Regions from separate parts of the Gordonia terrae genome, predicted to be linked through region 2. Evidence: riboswitches for the same ligand, from Rfam matches in the RefSeq annotation. Region 2 holds a riboswitch; the other holds the start of a gene.
The links. A riboswitch is a leader RNA that binds a small molecule or an ion and turns the genes downstream of it on or off. The one in region 2 is predicted to bind glycine.
Positions count from the first base shown of each region.

Region 1: another riboswitch for glycine. It lies ahead of gcvP (aminomethyl-transferring glycine dehydrogenase); the one in region 2 lies ahead of gcvP (aminomethyl-transferring glycine dehydrogenase).

Region 1 covers NZ_CP016594.1:3,107,745-3,115,669, reverse strand. The annotation lists gene BCM27_RS14065 (CDP-alcohol phosphatidyltransferase family protein) at 1-403, shown strand, start outside; gene gcvH (glycine cleavage system protein GcvH) at 425-829, shown strand; gene garA (glycogen accumulation regulator GarA) at 1,146-1,598, shown strand; gene ftsR (transcriptional regulator FtsR) at 1,604-2,326, shown strand; gene BCM27_RS14045 (bifunctional nuclease family protein) at 2,488-3,000, shown strand; gene BCM27_RS14040 (MerR family transcriptional regulator) at 3,295-3,939, shown strand; glycine riboswitch at 3,969-4,070, shown strand; gene gcvP (aminomethyl-transferring glycine dehydrogenase) at 4,244-7,153, shown strand; gene BCM27_RS14030 (substrate-binding domain-containing protein) at 7,242-7,925, opposite strand, start outside.
Region 2 covers NZ_CP016594.1:206,675-214,599, reverse strand. The annotation lists gene gcvT (glycine cleavage system aminomethyltransferase GcvT) at 1-548, opposite strand, end outside; gene gcvP (aminomethyl-transferring glycine dehydrogenase) at 545-3,445, opposite strand; glycine riboswitch at 3,485-3,576, opposite strand; gene lipA (lipoyl synthase) at 3,894-4,820, shown strand; gene BCM27_RS01030 (Tm-1-like ATP-binding domain-containing protein) at 4,927-6,249, shown strand; gene iolM (scyllo-inosose 3-dehydrogenase) at 6,314-7,477, shown strand; gene BCM27_RS01020 (creatininase family protein) at 7,505-7,925, shown strand, end outside.

The DNA of each region.
Region 1 (7,925 bases), 2.8 Mb from region 2:
GCTGGATCCGGCCGCCGACCGGCTCTACATCGTGATCATCCCGATCGCGTTCGGCATCCGGGAGTTCTTGCCGTGGTGGCTGATCGGTGTGATCATCGCGCGGGACGTCCTGCTGTTCGCGTCGGCGCCGCTGCTGCGGTCGCGCGGGGTGCTGGCGCTCCCGGTGCTCTACATCGGCAAGGCCGGGACGTTCGCGCTCATGAGTGCCTTCCCGTGGCTTCTTGCCGGACAACTCGATTCGATCGTGGGAACCATCGCTTACCCGATCGGTTGGGCTTTCATGATCTGGGGTGTCGGACTGTATCTGTGGTCCTTCGTCCTGTACTGGTATCAGACGATCCTGGTGGTGCGGCTCATGCCGCCGCGTCACCCGGCAGGCGCCTCGGCAGACAGCAGGGTCTGACCGAGAACGAAAGGGGTTCGCGTGACCGACAGCAAAGTGCCAGAGACCTTGCGCTACACCGCGGAGCACGAGTGGATCGAGCGACTCGGGCCGACCACGGTGCGCGTCGGGATCACCGACTACGCGCAGGACGCCCTCGGCGACGTGGTGTTCGTGCAGTTGCCGGAGAGCGGTGCCGAGGTGACGGTCGGGGAGTCGTTCGCCGAGGTCGAGTCGACCAAGAGCGTGTCGGACATCTTCGGTCCCCTCGCCGGCACGGTGTCGGCGGTCAACGACGCGCTCGACGCATCGCCGGAACTGGTCAACTCCGATCCGTACGGGGAGGGCTGGCTGGTCGAGATCGAAGCCGCCGACGAGGCGATCCTCGACGAACACCTGGGTGAGGTACTCGACGCCGCGGGCTACCGCGCCGTCATCGAGGGGTGAGTTCCCGACGGCCGTGAGCGGCCGGTGACCCGATCGGCCCGGCTGACGGCTCTCGGAACGATATGATCGTCGTTGCCGGAGTCGACTCGCCCGCCGGTGCGATCGGCATGACCGGTACGGTTACGGCAGTGGGAACGAGGCGCGGCGTGACACCGATGCTCACGATCTCGTGCCGAGAACTACCCGGCCGCACAAGTCATGTAGATTCGACCGGCCGTCGCGGTGACATCGGGCGGGCATCGTCCCGGGCTGTTCCGACGGTTCCGAGGACGCGGTTGACGACTATGCGGTTGGCACTGACGACGACGAAGGAGAAGTGGTGAGCGAAAACGACAGGGACTTCGAGGCGCCGGTGGAGACCACATCGGTGTTCCGGGAGGAGTTCATCAACGAACTCGACGCCGGGACCAGCACCTCGGGTGAGCCGGCCGACACGGGGGTCGAGCGACTCGCTCCCGGGACCGCGCTGCTTGTCGTGAAGCGAGGACCCAACGCAGGGTCGCGGTTCCTCCTCGATCAGCCGACCACCTCGGCCGGTCGACACCCCGACAGCGACATCTTCCTCGACGACGTGACCGTGAGTCGTCGTCACGCCGAGTTCCGTCTCGGCGACAACGAGTTTCAGGTCGTCGACGTGGGCAGCCTGAACGGCACCTACGTCAACCGGGAACCGGTCGACACCGCGTCCCTGAGCAACGGCGACGAGGTCCAGATCGGCAAGTTCCGCCTGGTCTTCCTCAGCGGTCCCCGCGACGAAGCAGACGCCTGACACCCGTGACGGCGTCCACGGCCCCCCGCGGCGAAGGATCGATGTCGATCGGCACGGTCCTCGCCCAGTTGCGTGATGACTTCCCCGACATCACGATCTCGAAGATCCGATTCCTGGAGTCGGAGGGTCTGGTGACCCCGGAACGGGCACCGTCGGGGTATCGGCGGTTCAGCCAGGCCGACTGCGATCGGTTGCGGTTCGTGCTGACCGCCCAGCGGGATCGCTATCTCCCGCTCAAGGTGATCAAGGAACAACTCGACGCGATCGACAACGGGAACGGCGGCTTCGGTCCCGGCGGGACGCGGGTGCTCTCCGCGGCCCGGGGGACCGTGGCGCCGGCCACCGATTTCGGTGCTCGAGCCGGGCGTGTGTCGCGCGAGACGCTGATCGAACGCACCGGGGTCGACTCGGCGTTCGTCACCGAGTTGCAGCGCAACGGTCTGCTGATCGCCGGCCCGGCCGGCTTCTTCGACGAGGACGCGGTGCGTCTCGTCGAGGCGGCGGCCGCATTGGCCAGCTACGGCCTCGAGACCCGCCATCTGCGGGCCTTCAAGGTCTCCGCGGATCGGGAGGCGGGTCTGGTCGCCCAGATCGCCGGCCCGATCGCGAAGGGCAAGGGCACGGGTGCGCGGGATCGCGCCGAGGAACTCGTACGCGAGATCGCCGCGCTGTCGGTGACGCTGCACACGCAATTGGTCAAGGCTGCGGTCAAGGGCGCGCTGGACTGAATTCCCGGCGCGCCGTCGGCCTCCGGTGCGCGTCGTCGCACCGGACTGAACAGCAACGACCGTCGGAAGACCGCCGCGAGTCGGCCGCCGCTGTTCACTCAGTCGGTGTAGCGTCGAGGTCACTGAATCGAGCGCCGTACAAGGCGTCTGGGAGGTGCGAGATGAGCGAGATGCGTGTGGTGGGCATCAGGGTCGAACCCCCGCAGAGCCAGCCGGTGTTGTTGCTGCGTGAGGTCGACGGCGAACGCTACCTGCCGATCTGGATCGGCCAGAGCGAAGCGGCGTCGATTGCATTGCGACAGAAGGGGATCGAGCCTCCCCGCCCTCTCACACACGACCTGATCGTCAATCTGATCAAAGAGTTCGGGCAGACCCTGCTCGAGGTCCGGATCGTGGACATGCAAGAGGGCACCTTCTATGCCGAGATGATCTTCACCGGCGATCTGCGTGTGTCGGCGCGGCCCTCGGATTCGATCGCGGTCGCCATGCGCGCCGAGGTCCCGATCATCGCCGACGAAGAGGTGCTCGCCGAGGCCGGCCTGCTCATCCCGGACGAGGACTCGGACGAGGCGCCCGAGGCGCAGGCCGACGAGGTCAAAGAGGACGAGGTCGAGAAGTTCAAGGAGTTCCTCGACAACGTCTCACCCGACGACTTCAAGGCGAGTGGGGCCTGAGCGGTCCGTTCCGAGGTCGGGGCAGGCGGGCCGGCTCCGCAGCCGAAAGCCAGATCACAGAATCGACACCGGCCGGTCACCGATTGTCTCGATCTCAAGTTGAGGTTCAGTGTCGTGGCGAGTCGCGTTGATCCCCGGTCATCCGCCGCATAGCGTCATCAGCGACATCGAGCACCGGACACGGGCCGATGAAGATGATCGGCCGACCGGAAACAGCCTGGACCGCGTACTGTGGACGTGGACGTCAGGCACCGTGGTGCGGCGTCCGATCCGAGCTTTGCGAGGGAGTCAGAAGTGGGCGATCGTCCGGTCGACAACGAAACGACGTCGAGCGACCAGTCACCCGATCGTCCGGTGGCCGAGCGTGTAGACGCCGTCCCGACCCAGGGCAGTCTCGGAGACATCGCCCCGGGCCTGTTCCCGGACGACACCGTGCCCGACGAGCTCGTCGGCTACCGCGTGCCGAGCGCGTGCCAGATCGCCGGGATCACCTATCGTCAGCTCGACTACTGGGCCCGTACGTCGTTGGTCGTCCCGTCGATCCGCGGAGCCGCGGGATCCGGCAGCCAGCGCCTGTACTCGTTCAAGGACATCCTCGTCCTCAAGATCGTCAAGCGTCTGCTGGACACCGGCATCTCGCTGCAGAACATCAGAGTCGCCGTCGACCACCTGCGCCAGCGCGGTGTCGAGGACCTCGCCAAGATCACCCTCTTCTCGGACGGCACGACGGTGTACGAGTGCACGTCGGCCGAAGAGGTCGTTGACCTGCTCCAAGGCGGGCAGGGAGTGTTCGGGATCGCGGTCAGCGGCGCCATGCGTGAACTGACCGGCACCATCGCGGATTTCCCCGGCGAACGGGCCGACGGCGGTGTCAGCGAAACCGCGCCCGAGGACGAACTCGCGGCGCGCCGCAAGAACCGCGCCCGTCGCACCGGCTAGTCCGCGTTCCGCGTAGACTGGCCCCGCGTCGCTACGCTGCGGGAGAGCGCCGACGGCAGAGATGCCGGCGGCCGCCGAAGGAGCAACACCTCTCCGTCAAACTCTCAGGCACCCAGGACCGCGGTGGTGACGACGTCTCTGGAAAGTGACGATCCGTCGTCCGCCCACGGTGAAAGGTCGTCGCGCAGCGCTGCGGGGCACCGAATCTCTCAGGCGTCACATCGGCTGCCGCCGACGACATGACAGAGGGGGAGGGCCAGCAGCCGGTGCGCGCACCGGCGCCTGCGAGAGGTGCCCTCCACCTGTGTCCACCACCGATGCGACCCCGTCCGACACCCCGGACCCGTCCACAGCCCCCGCCCCCGGGGTCTCGGCCGCCTTCGTCGACCGTCATGTAGGTCCGGACGCCGACGAGACCCGGCGCATGCTCGAAGCGATCGGCGCGACCTCACTCGACGACCTCGCCCACCGCGTCATCCCGGCGGTCATCGCCGACGAACTCGACTCCGACGTACTCGGCGCACTACCCGAGCCCCTCAGCGAGAGTGCGGTTCTCGCTCAGCTCGGCGACCTGGCCGCACGCAACACCGTCGCTCGGTCGATGATCGGGCTCGGCTACTACGGCACCCACACGCCCGGCGTCATCCTCCGCAACGTGCTCGAGAATCCGGCCTGGTACACCGCGTACACGCCCTATCAGCCCGAGATCAGCCAGGGACGTCTCGAGGCGCTGCTCAACTTCCAGACCATGGTCGCCGACCTCACCGGGATGGAGGTGGCCAACGCCTCGATGCTCGACGAGGCCACCGCGGCTGCCGAGGCGATGACGCTGATGCGCCGTGCGGGCAAGTCGAAGTCTCCGCGCGTGGTCGTCGACGCCGACCTCTTTCCGCAGACGCGTGCGGTGCTCGACACGCGCGCCGAGCCGCTGGGCATCGAGATCGTCGAGGCGTCACTGCATCCCGAGCTCCCCGGATGCGGACTTCCCGACGGCGAGTTCTACGGCGTGATCCTCCAGGTACCGGGTGCGTCGGGTCGCATCGTCGACGCCACCGCGATCATCGACGCGGCGCACGACCGCGGCGCACTCGTCGCGGCCGGTGCCGACCTCCTGGCGATGACCCTGCTGACACCGCCCGGCGAGCAGGGCGCCGACGTCTGTTTCGGCACGACGCAGCGCTTCGGCGTGCCGATGGGCTTCGGCGGGCCGCACGCCGGATACCTCGCCGTGGGCTCGAAGCACGCCCGGCAACTCCCGGGCCGTCTGGTCGGGATCTCCAAGGACGCCGACGGCAACCTGGCCTACCGGCTCGCGCTGCAGACCCGCGAACAGCACATCCGCCGCGAGAAGGCCACGAGCAACATCTGCACCGCGCAGGTACTCCTGGCGGTGATGGCCGCCATGTTCGCCTCCTACCACGGCGCCGAGGGGCTGCGCGCCATCGCGCGCCGCACCCATGCCGCGGCGGCCCGGCTGGCCGACTCGCTCGCGGCCGGCGGATTCTCGGTCGCGCACGCGAACTTCTTCGACACCATCGAGGTGCACGCCCCGGGTCAGGCCGATACCGTCGTTGCCCGGGCTCGCCAGGAGGGTGTCAACCTGCGCCGGGTCGACGCCGACACCATCGGCATCGCCTGCGATGAGACCACGGTCGATGCCGACCTCGATGCGGTGTTGCGTGCCTTCGACGTCGCCGGCGTCACGCCGCGTGCGTTCACGCAGCCGATCGAGAACCGCACCAGCGAGTTCCTCACCCACCCGGCGTTCAACCGGTACCGCACCGAGACCGCGATGCTGCGGTACCTGCGAGCCCTGTCGGACAAGGACATCGCGCTCGACCGCAGCATGATCCCGCTCGGGTCGTGCACGATGAAGCTCAACGCCACCACCGAGATGGAACCCATCACCTGGCCCGGCTTCGCGCAGCTGCACCCGTTCGCTCCGGCCGACGACACCGCGGGGATCCGAGAGCTCATCGCCACCCTCGAGAACTGGCTCGTGGCGGTCACCGGATACGACCGCGTCAGCCTGCAACCGAACGCGGGGTCGCAGGGAGAGTTCGCCGGCCTGCTGGCGATCCGGGGATACCACCTCAGCCGCGGCGACGGCGACCGCGATGTCTGCCTGATCCCGTCGAGCGCCCACGGCACCAATGCCGCCTCGGCGGTCATGGCGGGAATGCGCGTCGTGGTGGTCGGGTGCCGAGACAACGGCGACGTCGACCTCGACGATCTGCGCGCGAAGATCGACGCCAACGAGGGTCGCATCGCGGCGATCATGATCACGTACCCGTCCACGCACGGGGTCTTCGAGCACGACGTGCGCGAGGTCTGCGGCGCCGTCCACGACGCCGGCGGACAGGTCTACGTCGACGGCGCCAACCTCAATGCGCTGGTCGGCGTGGCACGACCAGGGCATTTCGGTGGCGACGTCAGTCACCTGAACCTGCACAAGACCTTCTGCATCCCGCACGGCGGCGGCGGACCGGGCGTCGGACCGGTCGCGGTCCGGGAGCACCTCGCCCCGTTCCTGCCGGGACACCCGCTCGCCGACGAGCTGCCAGGCTCGGCGACCATCGCCGCCGCACCGTACGGCTCGGCGGCGATCCTGCCGATCACCTACGCCTACATCGCGATGATGGGGGCAGACGGGTTGCGCCGGGCGACGCTGACGGCCATCACCGCTGCCAACTACGTCGCCAAGCGGCTCGGTGAGCACTACCCGGTGCTCTACACCGGCGAGGAGGGCTTCGTCGCCCACGAGTGCATCCTGGATCTGCGGGCCATCACCAAGGCGACCGGCGTCACCGTCGACGACGTCGCAAAACGGCTCGCCGACTACGGTTTCCACGCCCCGACCATGAGCTTCCCGGTTGCGGGCACCCTGATGGTCGAGCCCACCGAGAGCGAGAACCTCGACGAGATCGACGCCTTCTGCGACGCGATGATCGCGATCCGCGGCGAGATCGAACTCGTCGGACGAGGGGAGTGGCCCGCCGAGGACAACCCGCTCCGCGGTGCGCCGCACACCGCCGAGTCGCTGGTCGGTGAGTGGGAACATCCGTACTCGCGCGAACTCGCCGTCTACCCGCAGGGGCTGCCGTCCGCGGGTGGCCGGGCGAAGGTGTGGCCGGCCGTCCGGCGGATCGACGGGGTGTACGGCGATCGCAACCTGGTGTGCAGCTGCCCGCCCATCGAGGCCTACAGCAGCTGACCCGACGCTCGGGAAGCTCCTCGCCTGCTCGTTGAGTAGGTGAGGAGCGTAGCGACGAGCCGTATCGAAACGACCCCGGCCGTCGCTTCTAACCGCCCGCGGTTCCCGACGGCACCGACGCTGCCGTCGAGCTCGCCGGGACGCTGGCCGGCCCGTAGACCAGCCGGTTGATCGCGACGATCGCGCCGTCCTCGGGGGTGGGCATCGGGTTCGGAGTCCGGGGGAAGGTCACCGTCGGCGTGGCCGCGGGCATCGGGGCGTCGCCCCGGAAACCGAGCTCGGTGAGCAACCGGAGCTGCTCGGGTTCCGAGGCGAACTGGATGAACTCGGCGACGGCATCGGTCGCCGATTCGGTCACCTCCGGTCCCGACAGACGGATCACCGGATAGTCGGCGATCGGTGTCGGACCGGACGGGATCAGTTCGGCCAGCCGCGCACGGTCGTCGTCGCGGGTCATCTGGAACAGGCGCTGCTCGGTGATGGGTACGACGTGGATCGGCGCCCGAGCGGCATCGGGGGCGTCGGCGATCGTCGTCGCGGCGCCCTGGGGTGTCCCGTCCGGGGAGAGCGGGGCGCCCTCGAGCATGGCGCGGACGCTGGAGCTCACCCGCGGGGACTCGGCGTCGGTTGTCGTCAGCGGACCGGTGGTCCGGGTGACGCGGGTGGCGACCGCCTGGGCGGCGAGTGCGCTCGCGTCGGACTGTGCCCCGATCGGCATCGCCATCCGCAGCGACCCCCAGCCCTGGAGGCCGAAGTCGGTGAGCGAGTTGTC
Region 2 (7,925 bases):
ACATCACTCACGTCGGCGGCGACGATCGCGTAGTACTTGAGGTCATGCACAGACTCTCGTCTGGCATCGGCGACGAGCGGGAGGAGGATCTCCGCGGAGCGTGGACCCTGTAGCGCTATCAGCGCCGTCTCGTCGGATTGGTCCGTGACCGACACGTCGAACGCGGCTGCGCGGCTGAGCAATTCGGAGACCACAGTCTCGCGGTTGGACGCGTTGGCCACCACCAGGAAGTCTTCTGCGGCCAGCCGATAGACGACGAGGTCGTCGAGCACGTGGCCGGTCTCGGCGCACAACAGCGAGTACTTGGCGCGACCGTTGTCGACGACACTCATCTCGCCGACGAGGGCGTGGTCGAGGAACGCTCCGGCATGCGGACCTCGTACAGCGATCTCGGCCATGTGGGAGAGGTCGAACAGACCTGCGGTGGTTCGTACGGCGTTGTGCTCTTCGGTGTGACCGCGGTACTTCAGCGGCATGTTCCAGCCGGCGAAGTCGGTCATCTGGGCGTCGAGCCGCTCATGCTCGGCGGCGAGCGGGGTGGCTTTCATACGGGAACCTCTTCTCTGTCGCCGTCGATGGCGAACGCCTCGGGCGGTGGACACGAGCAGACGAGATTCCGGTCGCCGTGTACGCCGTCGATACGACGCACCGGCGGGAAGTACTTGTCCGCCATCACCGATGGCAGCGGATACGCCGCCTCACGGCGGGTGTACGGATGTGTCCACTCGTCGGCCAGAAGGCACTCGGCGGTGTGCGGCGCCTGGCGTAGGGGGCTCTGTTCGAGCGGCCACCTGCCATCGGCGACAGCTTGGATCTCGGCTCGGATGGCCTTCATCGCCGCCACGAACCGATCCAGCTCGGCCAGATCCTCCGATTCGGTGGGCTCGACCATCAAGGTGCCGTTGACCGGAAAGGACAGCGTCGGAGCATGAAACCCGTAGTCGATCAATCGTTTCGCGACGTCCTCGGCGGTCACCCCGGTGGCCTTGGTCAGCGCACGCAGATCGAGGATGCACTCGTGCGCGACCAGGCCATCGGCCCCGGTGAACAGAACCGGGAACGAGTCGGTGAGCTCCGACGCCAGGTAGTTGGCCGCGAGAACGGCGGTTCGGGTGGCCGCGGCGAGTCCGTCGGGTCCCATCAGCGCGATGTACGCCCAGGTGATGGGGAGGATGCCGGCCGACCCCTGGGGAGCGGCCGAGACCGGGCCGGTCACCCCGTCGGTGTCGAACGGATGCGAAGGCAGGAAGGGTGCCAGGTGCGCGCGCACGGCGACCGGCCCCACTCCTGGCCCACCACCTCCGTGCGGAATGCAGAAGGTCTTGTGCAGATTGAGATGCGAGACGTCGCCACCGAATTCGCCGGGTCTGGCCAGACCGACCAGGGCGTTGAGGTTGGCGCCGTCGACGTAGACCTGCCCGCCGGCGTCGTGGACGAGATCGCAGACCTGGCGCACGTCGGTTTCGTACACGCCATGCGTGGAGGGATACGTGAGCATGATGGCAGCCACGTGATCGCGGTGCTCCTCGAGCTGGTTCCGCAGATCACCGAGGTCGATGTCGCCGCTGCTCGCGGTGGCGACCACGACGACACGCAACCCCGCCAACACAGCCGACGCGGCATTCGTTCCGTGCGCCGATTGCGGGATGAGGCAGATGTCGCGGCCGGTGTCTCCATTGCTGCGGTGGTAGTTGCGAATTGCCAGCAGCCCGGCCAGCTCTCCCTGCGATCCGGCATTGGGCTGCAACGAGACCCGGTCGTATCCGGTGATGTCGGCAAGCCAGCTCTCCAGGTCGCCGATCAGTTCGCGATACCCCCGGGTCTGCTCGTCCGGTGCGTACGGGTGGATGCCCGCGAAGCCCGGCCAGCTGATCGGCTCCATCTCCACCGCCGAGTTGAGTTTCATCGTGCACGAACCGAGCGGGATCATGGTCCGGTCGAGGGCCAGGTCTCTGTCGGAGAGTCGACGAAGGTACCGCTGCATCGCGGCTTCGGACCGATACCGGTGGAACAAGTCAGCCGTCATGAACGGTGAGGTACGCGCCAGGTCCGGCTGGATCCAGCCGGACGTTCGCGAGTCGCGGCTCTGACCGTCGGCGCCGCGGACACCCGCGCTGACGCCGAACGCTTCCAGTACCCGAGCCACGATCGCGTCGGTCGTCTTCTCGTCGCAGGAGATTCCGACGGTGTCGTCGTCGATGAGGCGGAGGTTGACTCCCAGACGATCGGCGGCGAGGACGACGGCGCGACCGCGACCGCTGACCCGCGCGACCACGGTGTCGAAGAAGTCGGCGTGCAACGTGTCCACGCCACCGGCGCGCAGACCGGCGTTGACCGCCGTCGCGTGTCCGTGCACACGCGAGGCGATCGCGCGCAATCCACTCGCACCGTGATAGGCGGCGTACATACCCGCGACGTTGGCCAGCAGGGCCTGGGCGGTACAGATGTTGCTAGTCGCCTTGTCGCGGCGAATGTGCTGTTCCCGGGTCTGCAGGGCCAGACGATAGGCCACCGCTCCGTCGACGTCGCGGGAGACGCCCACGAGTCGACCGGGCAGCATTCGCTCCAGTCCCTGGCGCACCGCCATGAATCCGGCGTGCGGACCACCGAAGAACAGCGGTACACCGAATCTCTGCGCAGACCCAACGGCGATGTCGGCCCCCTGCGCGCCCGGCTCCTCGAAGATGGTCGATGCAAGCAGATCGGTGGCGACAGTGACCAGAGCATCTTGCTCGTGCGCCCGGTTGATGAGTGCCGAGAGGTCGCGGACCTGCCCGGTGGAACCGGGGTTCTGGATGACGACCCCGAAGAACTTCTCCTCGGGCAGTCCGCGCGTCGTGTCGTGCTCGATCAGTTCGATCCCCACGGCTTCGGTTCGTGCGCGGACGACAGACAGGGTTTGGGGGAAGCAGTTCGTGTCGACGACCACCGCCGCGGGCGCGGACTTGTTCGCCCGACGCATCAGCAGAATCGCCTCGACCACGGCGGTCGCCTCGTCGAGCAGTGACGCTCCGGCAACCGGCAGGCCGGTGAGGTCCTCGACCACGGTCTGGAAATTCAGCAGAGCCTCCAGGCGGCCCTGTGAGATCTCGGGCTGGTACGGCGTATAGCTCGTGTACCAGCCGGGCGCCTCGAGCAGGTTGCGTCGCAGTACGGCCGGTGTGACGGTGTCGTAGTAGCCGAGTCCGATCATCTGCACGCGCTGTTCGTTGCGCGCTGCCATCGCCCGGAGCGCGGCCAGCACCTCGGTCTCCGAACGTGCGGCCGGCGTGTTCAGCGGCGAATGCGTCCGGATCGAGTCCGGTACCGCGGCGTCGATCAGTTCGTCGAGGCCGTCGTACCCGACGGTGTCGAGCATCCGACGGGCACCGGAAGCGTCCGGGCCGATGTGACGAGAGGTGAAATCACCTCGTAAAGAATTGTGGGACAAGAGATTCTCCGAGATCTCATGACCGCGCCGCGGCGCGATCAGCGGATGCTTGCCCTCCCCGTCTCTGTCCTGGTACCTGAGAGTCCCGACCCGCAAGGGGCCATACACCTTCGGTAAGCGCGGCGGCTTTCTCCAGAGTTGCCTCTGCGTGATCAGTGCGGGGCCTGAGAGATTCCCGGGGAGGAACTTGCTCCTACGGCTCTCCACGGACCGCCGGGTCCTGGAGTTCTCCTGATACGCATCGAGCGGCGGATTCGGTTGTGTGACACCCACCATAGATCACTGATCGGCATTCCGCACGGTTTGAGTCCATTTAGCGGGATTTCGTTCGCTGTTCCGTGCAAGAATGAGGTCGGTCCCGTGCTGTGCTTCAGCGCGCGCCATCTCCTACCTCGCCGACCACCGGGCCGACCGACGGCGTGTCACGCCCCGCGAGGTACCCCACCACCATCAGCGAGGAATCATGTCGGTCACCAATGAAGGACGACGACTTCTGCGGCTCGAGGTGCGCAACAGTGCATCCCCCGTCGAACGGAAGCCCCCCTGGATGAAGAAGGCCGTGAACACCGGCCCGGTGTTCCAGGAGGTCTCGACGGTCGTGTCCGATCACGACCTGCACACGGTGTGCCGATCGGCCGGCTGCCCCAACATCTTCGAATGTTGGAACGATCGCGAAGCGACCTTCCTCATCGGCGGCGAACAATGCACCCGCCGGTGCGACTTCTGCCAAATCGACACCGGCCGTCCCGATGACCTCGACCGTGACGAGCCGCGCCGGGTCGCCGAATCGGTGGCGGCGATGGATCTGCGGTACGCGACGGTCACCGGGGTGGCACGTGACGACCTCGACGACGGCGGAGCGTGGTTGTACGCCGAGACCGTCCGGGCCATCCGGGCCGCGTGCCCGTCGACGGGCGTGGAACTCCTGATCCCCGACTTCAGCGGCGACCGCCGCCAACTCGATGAGGTCTTCGCCTCACAGCCATCCGTGCTGGCTCACAACGTGGAAACCATCCCGCGGCTGTTCCGTCGCGTGCGCCCGGCGTTCGACTATCAGCGTTCACTCGCGGTGATCACGGCCGCAAAAGCGGCCGGGCTGATCACGAAGTCGAACCTGATCCTGGGTATGGGCGAGTCGGACACCGAGGTCTACGACGCGTTGGCCGACCTTCGCGCCGCCGACTGCGACCTGGTGACCATCACCCAGTACCTGCGGCCAAGCCCTCGACATCTTCCGGTGGACCGGTGGGTTCCTCCGGACCAGTTCGAGGAATTCGCCAAGACCGCCACCGACCTCGGTTTCCTGGGCGTCATGTCCGGCCCGCTGGTGCGCTCTTCTTATCGCGCGGGTCGACTGCATGCCGCAGCCGTGCGGAGTTTGCAGACGTGACGAGAAACCCTCGACCAGGCATTTTTCTATTTTCGTACCGGTACTCCGAACATTTTCCACCGAAATAGGCTTGCAGCGTTCGGTTTCCCGAACTATGATCTAGGTCATGCACAGCGCAGACGGAGCCAGTACCGGAACGCGGCACTCGTCCCCCACGATTGCGGTCATCGGGACCTTCGACACCAAGGCCGTCGAGCTGGCCGACCTCGCCGATCACATCGAGGATCTGGGCGGGCGAGTCATCTTCGTCGACACATCGGCGCGCCTCACCGCGATTCCGGACGAAGCGACCATCGGTGACCGTCCGTTCGTCGATCAGAATGCGGTGGCCGTCGCAGCCGGGAGTTCGATGCAGGAGATCGACTCACTGCCGCGCGGCGAAGCCGTGTCCGCCCTTCGAGCCGGGGTGACCCGGCTGCTGACCGACATGGCCGCCGGTCGCGGCATCGACGGGGCCGTCTGCATGGGTGGCGCCGGAACCCACATCGCCGGCCCGGCCCTGCAGCAGCTCCCCTTCGGTTTCCCGAAGCTCATCGTGTCCCCGCTGGCGTCCGGCCGACGGACCTTCGAGCCGTACGTCGGCATCCAGGACGTCGCCGTACTCCACTCCGTCGCCGACATCGTCGGCGTCAACTCGCTCACCTCGGTGATCTACCGCAACGCGGCAGGGTTCATCGTCGGAGCGGCCACCGCGGCGCGGCGGGATGACGTCGACGCCACTGCCGAGCGGCCGCTGACGGTGGCCGTCTCCATGAATGGGAACACCACCCCGACGGTGGATCGCATTCACGATCACCTACGTTCCGCGGGAAGGGCATTCGTCGCCTTCCACGCCAACGGCACCGGCGGAAAGGCCCTCGAGTCCGCCGTGGAGCACGGGCAGGTCGATGTCGTCATCGACGTCACCACAACGGAACTGAGCGGACACCTGGTCGGCGGTCTGATGGACCCGGGCCCGGAGCGAATGGAGACAGCCGGCCGGCTGGGGCTCCCCCAGGTGCTCGTACCCGGTTGCATCGACCTGATCACCTGCGGCACACCGGCCGACACCGAGCGGGAGTTCCCCGGCCGCACCTACTTCGGGCACAATCCCGAGCTCACGCTCGTCCGCCTCACCACGAGCGAGATGGAGATGGTGGCCAAGGAGTTCGCCCGCAAGGCCAACCTGGCCGTGGGGCCGGTTCACATCGTGATCCCCACACGGGGGCTGTCCGTTCCCAACGCCCCCGGTGGCGCCTTCTGGGACCCAGCCGCCGACGAGGCATTCCGCCGCGTCCTGCGCTCAGAGATCCACGACCGGGTTCGGATCAGCGAGATCGACGCGCACATCAACGACCCCGAGTTCTCGGCTGCGGTGATCGACGCTTTCGAAGCGGTCACCACGACCCGACCCGACCCACGGCCCCGCCCGCCCGTGCCCACCGCATGACAGCCCTGTCCATCGTGAGCCAGCGATACCCACACCCGATACTCGTACGAACGGAGACACGCACATGAAAGCAGTTGTACTGGAGGCCGAATGGTCGCCCCGGACAGGCGTGCACATTCCCGCCGACGACGCCGCGCGCCAATGGGCCGTCAACGCCAGTGAGGCGTACCGAAACCCGGTGATGGAGCTTCGCACAGTCGCCGACCCAGGCGCTCCCGGGCCGACCGAGGTGATCCTCGAGGTCGGTGCCTGCGGATTGTGTGGCACCGATGTCCACATGTACGAGACCGACGAGGACGGCTACGTGCTGTCCCCCTACCACCTCAAGGCTCCGGTGATCACCGGTCACGAGTTCTCCGGCAAGATCGTCGCCGCCGGGTCCGCGGTAAGCGAACTGCGCGTGGGCCAGCTCGTGGCCGCCGAGGAGATCCAGTGGTGCGGTACCTGTCGCGAATGTCGCGGGGGCTTCTGGAATCAGTGCCGGAACATCGAGGATCTCGGTATCACCATCGACGGCGGGTTCGCCCAGTACGTTCGCGTCGACGCACGATACTGCTGGCCGCTCGACGCCGTTGCCGATCGCTACGGCTCCGAGGACGCCGCTCTCGAAGTCGGCGCACTGACCGAACCGACCAGCGTCGCGTATGAGGGGATGTTCACCCGCGCAGGAGGGTTCGCACCGGGCAGCGCGGTCGCGATCTACGGGCTCGGCCCCATCGGTCTCGCCTCGGTCGCGCTCGCCCAGGCTGCCGGCGCGTCCCAGATCTTCGCCGTCGAGCCGATCGCCGAACGACGGTCCCTGGCCGCCGAGATGGGCGCGACGCATGTCATCGACCCCCTCGCCGACGATGCGGTGGCAGCGATCGCGGACGCCACCAAAGGGAACGGGGCCGCCATGATCATCGAGGCCAGCGGCAACAGCAAGGCCGTGATGGGTCCGATCGAGGACACACTCGGTATCGGCGGAAAGCTCGTGGTCGCAGGCATGGACGCGAAGCCCGCATCTATCAACACGATCAAGATCCAGCTCAAAGCCGGTCAGATCTACGGCACCGTCGGACATTCCGGCAGTTGGAACTTCCCCAACGTCATCGCCTTGATGGCTTCCGGACGAATCTCCATGGACAAGGCCATCACTCGTCGATTCCCGCTGGCCGGGCTCATCGACGCGCTCGAAGAAACCAAAGAGCGAGGAAACGGCAAGATCCTCGTCAAGCCCCAGACATAACACCCACGAAACACAGGAGAAAACTCGATGTCAGAACTTCACTCGCGTCTCATCACCGACCTGGCCCCGCCGGACATCCAGGAGTACCTGAAGACCGACGACACCATCATCATCCCGATGGGCGCGGTCGAGATGCACGGCTACCACCTCCCCATCGGCACCGACATCTACAACGCACAGGAAGTGTGCCGCCGTGCCGCCGAGAAGGCCAAGGTGCTGTACGGCCCGCCGATCTGGACGGGGTACAGCCCGCATCACCTGCGTGAGCCCGAGAACGGCATGGGCACCATGACCTTCCGCGGCGACACCGTGCGGGCGGTCATCTACGACACGGCACGCTCACTCATCCATCACGGCTTCAACCGCCTGATCTTCGTGAACGGCCACACCTCCAACACCAAGGTCACCGACCAGGTCTTCCGCACCCTCCGATACGAAACGGGGGCAC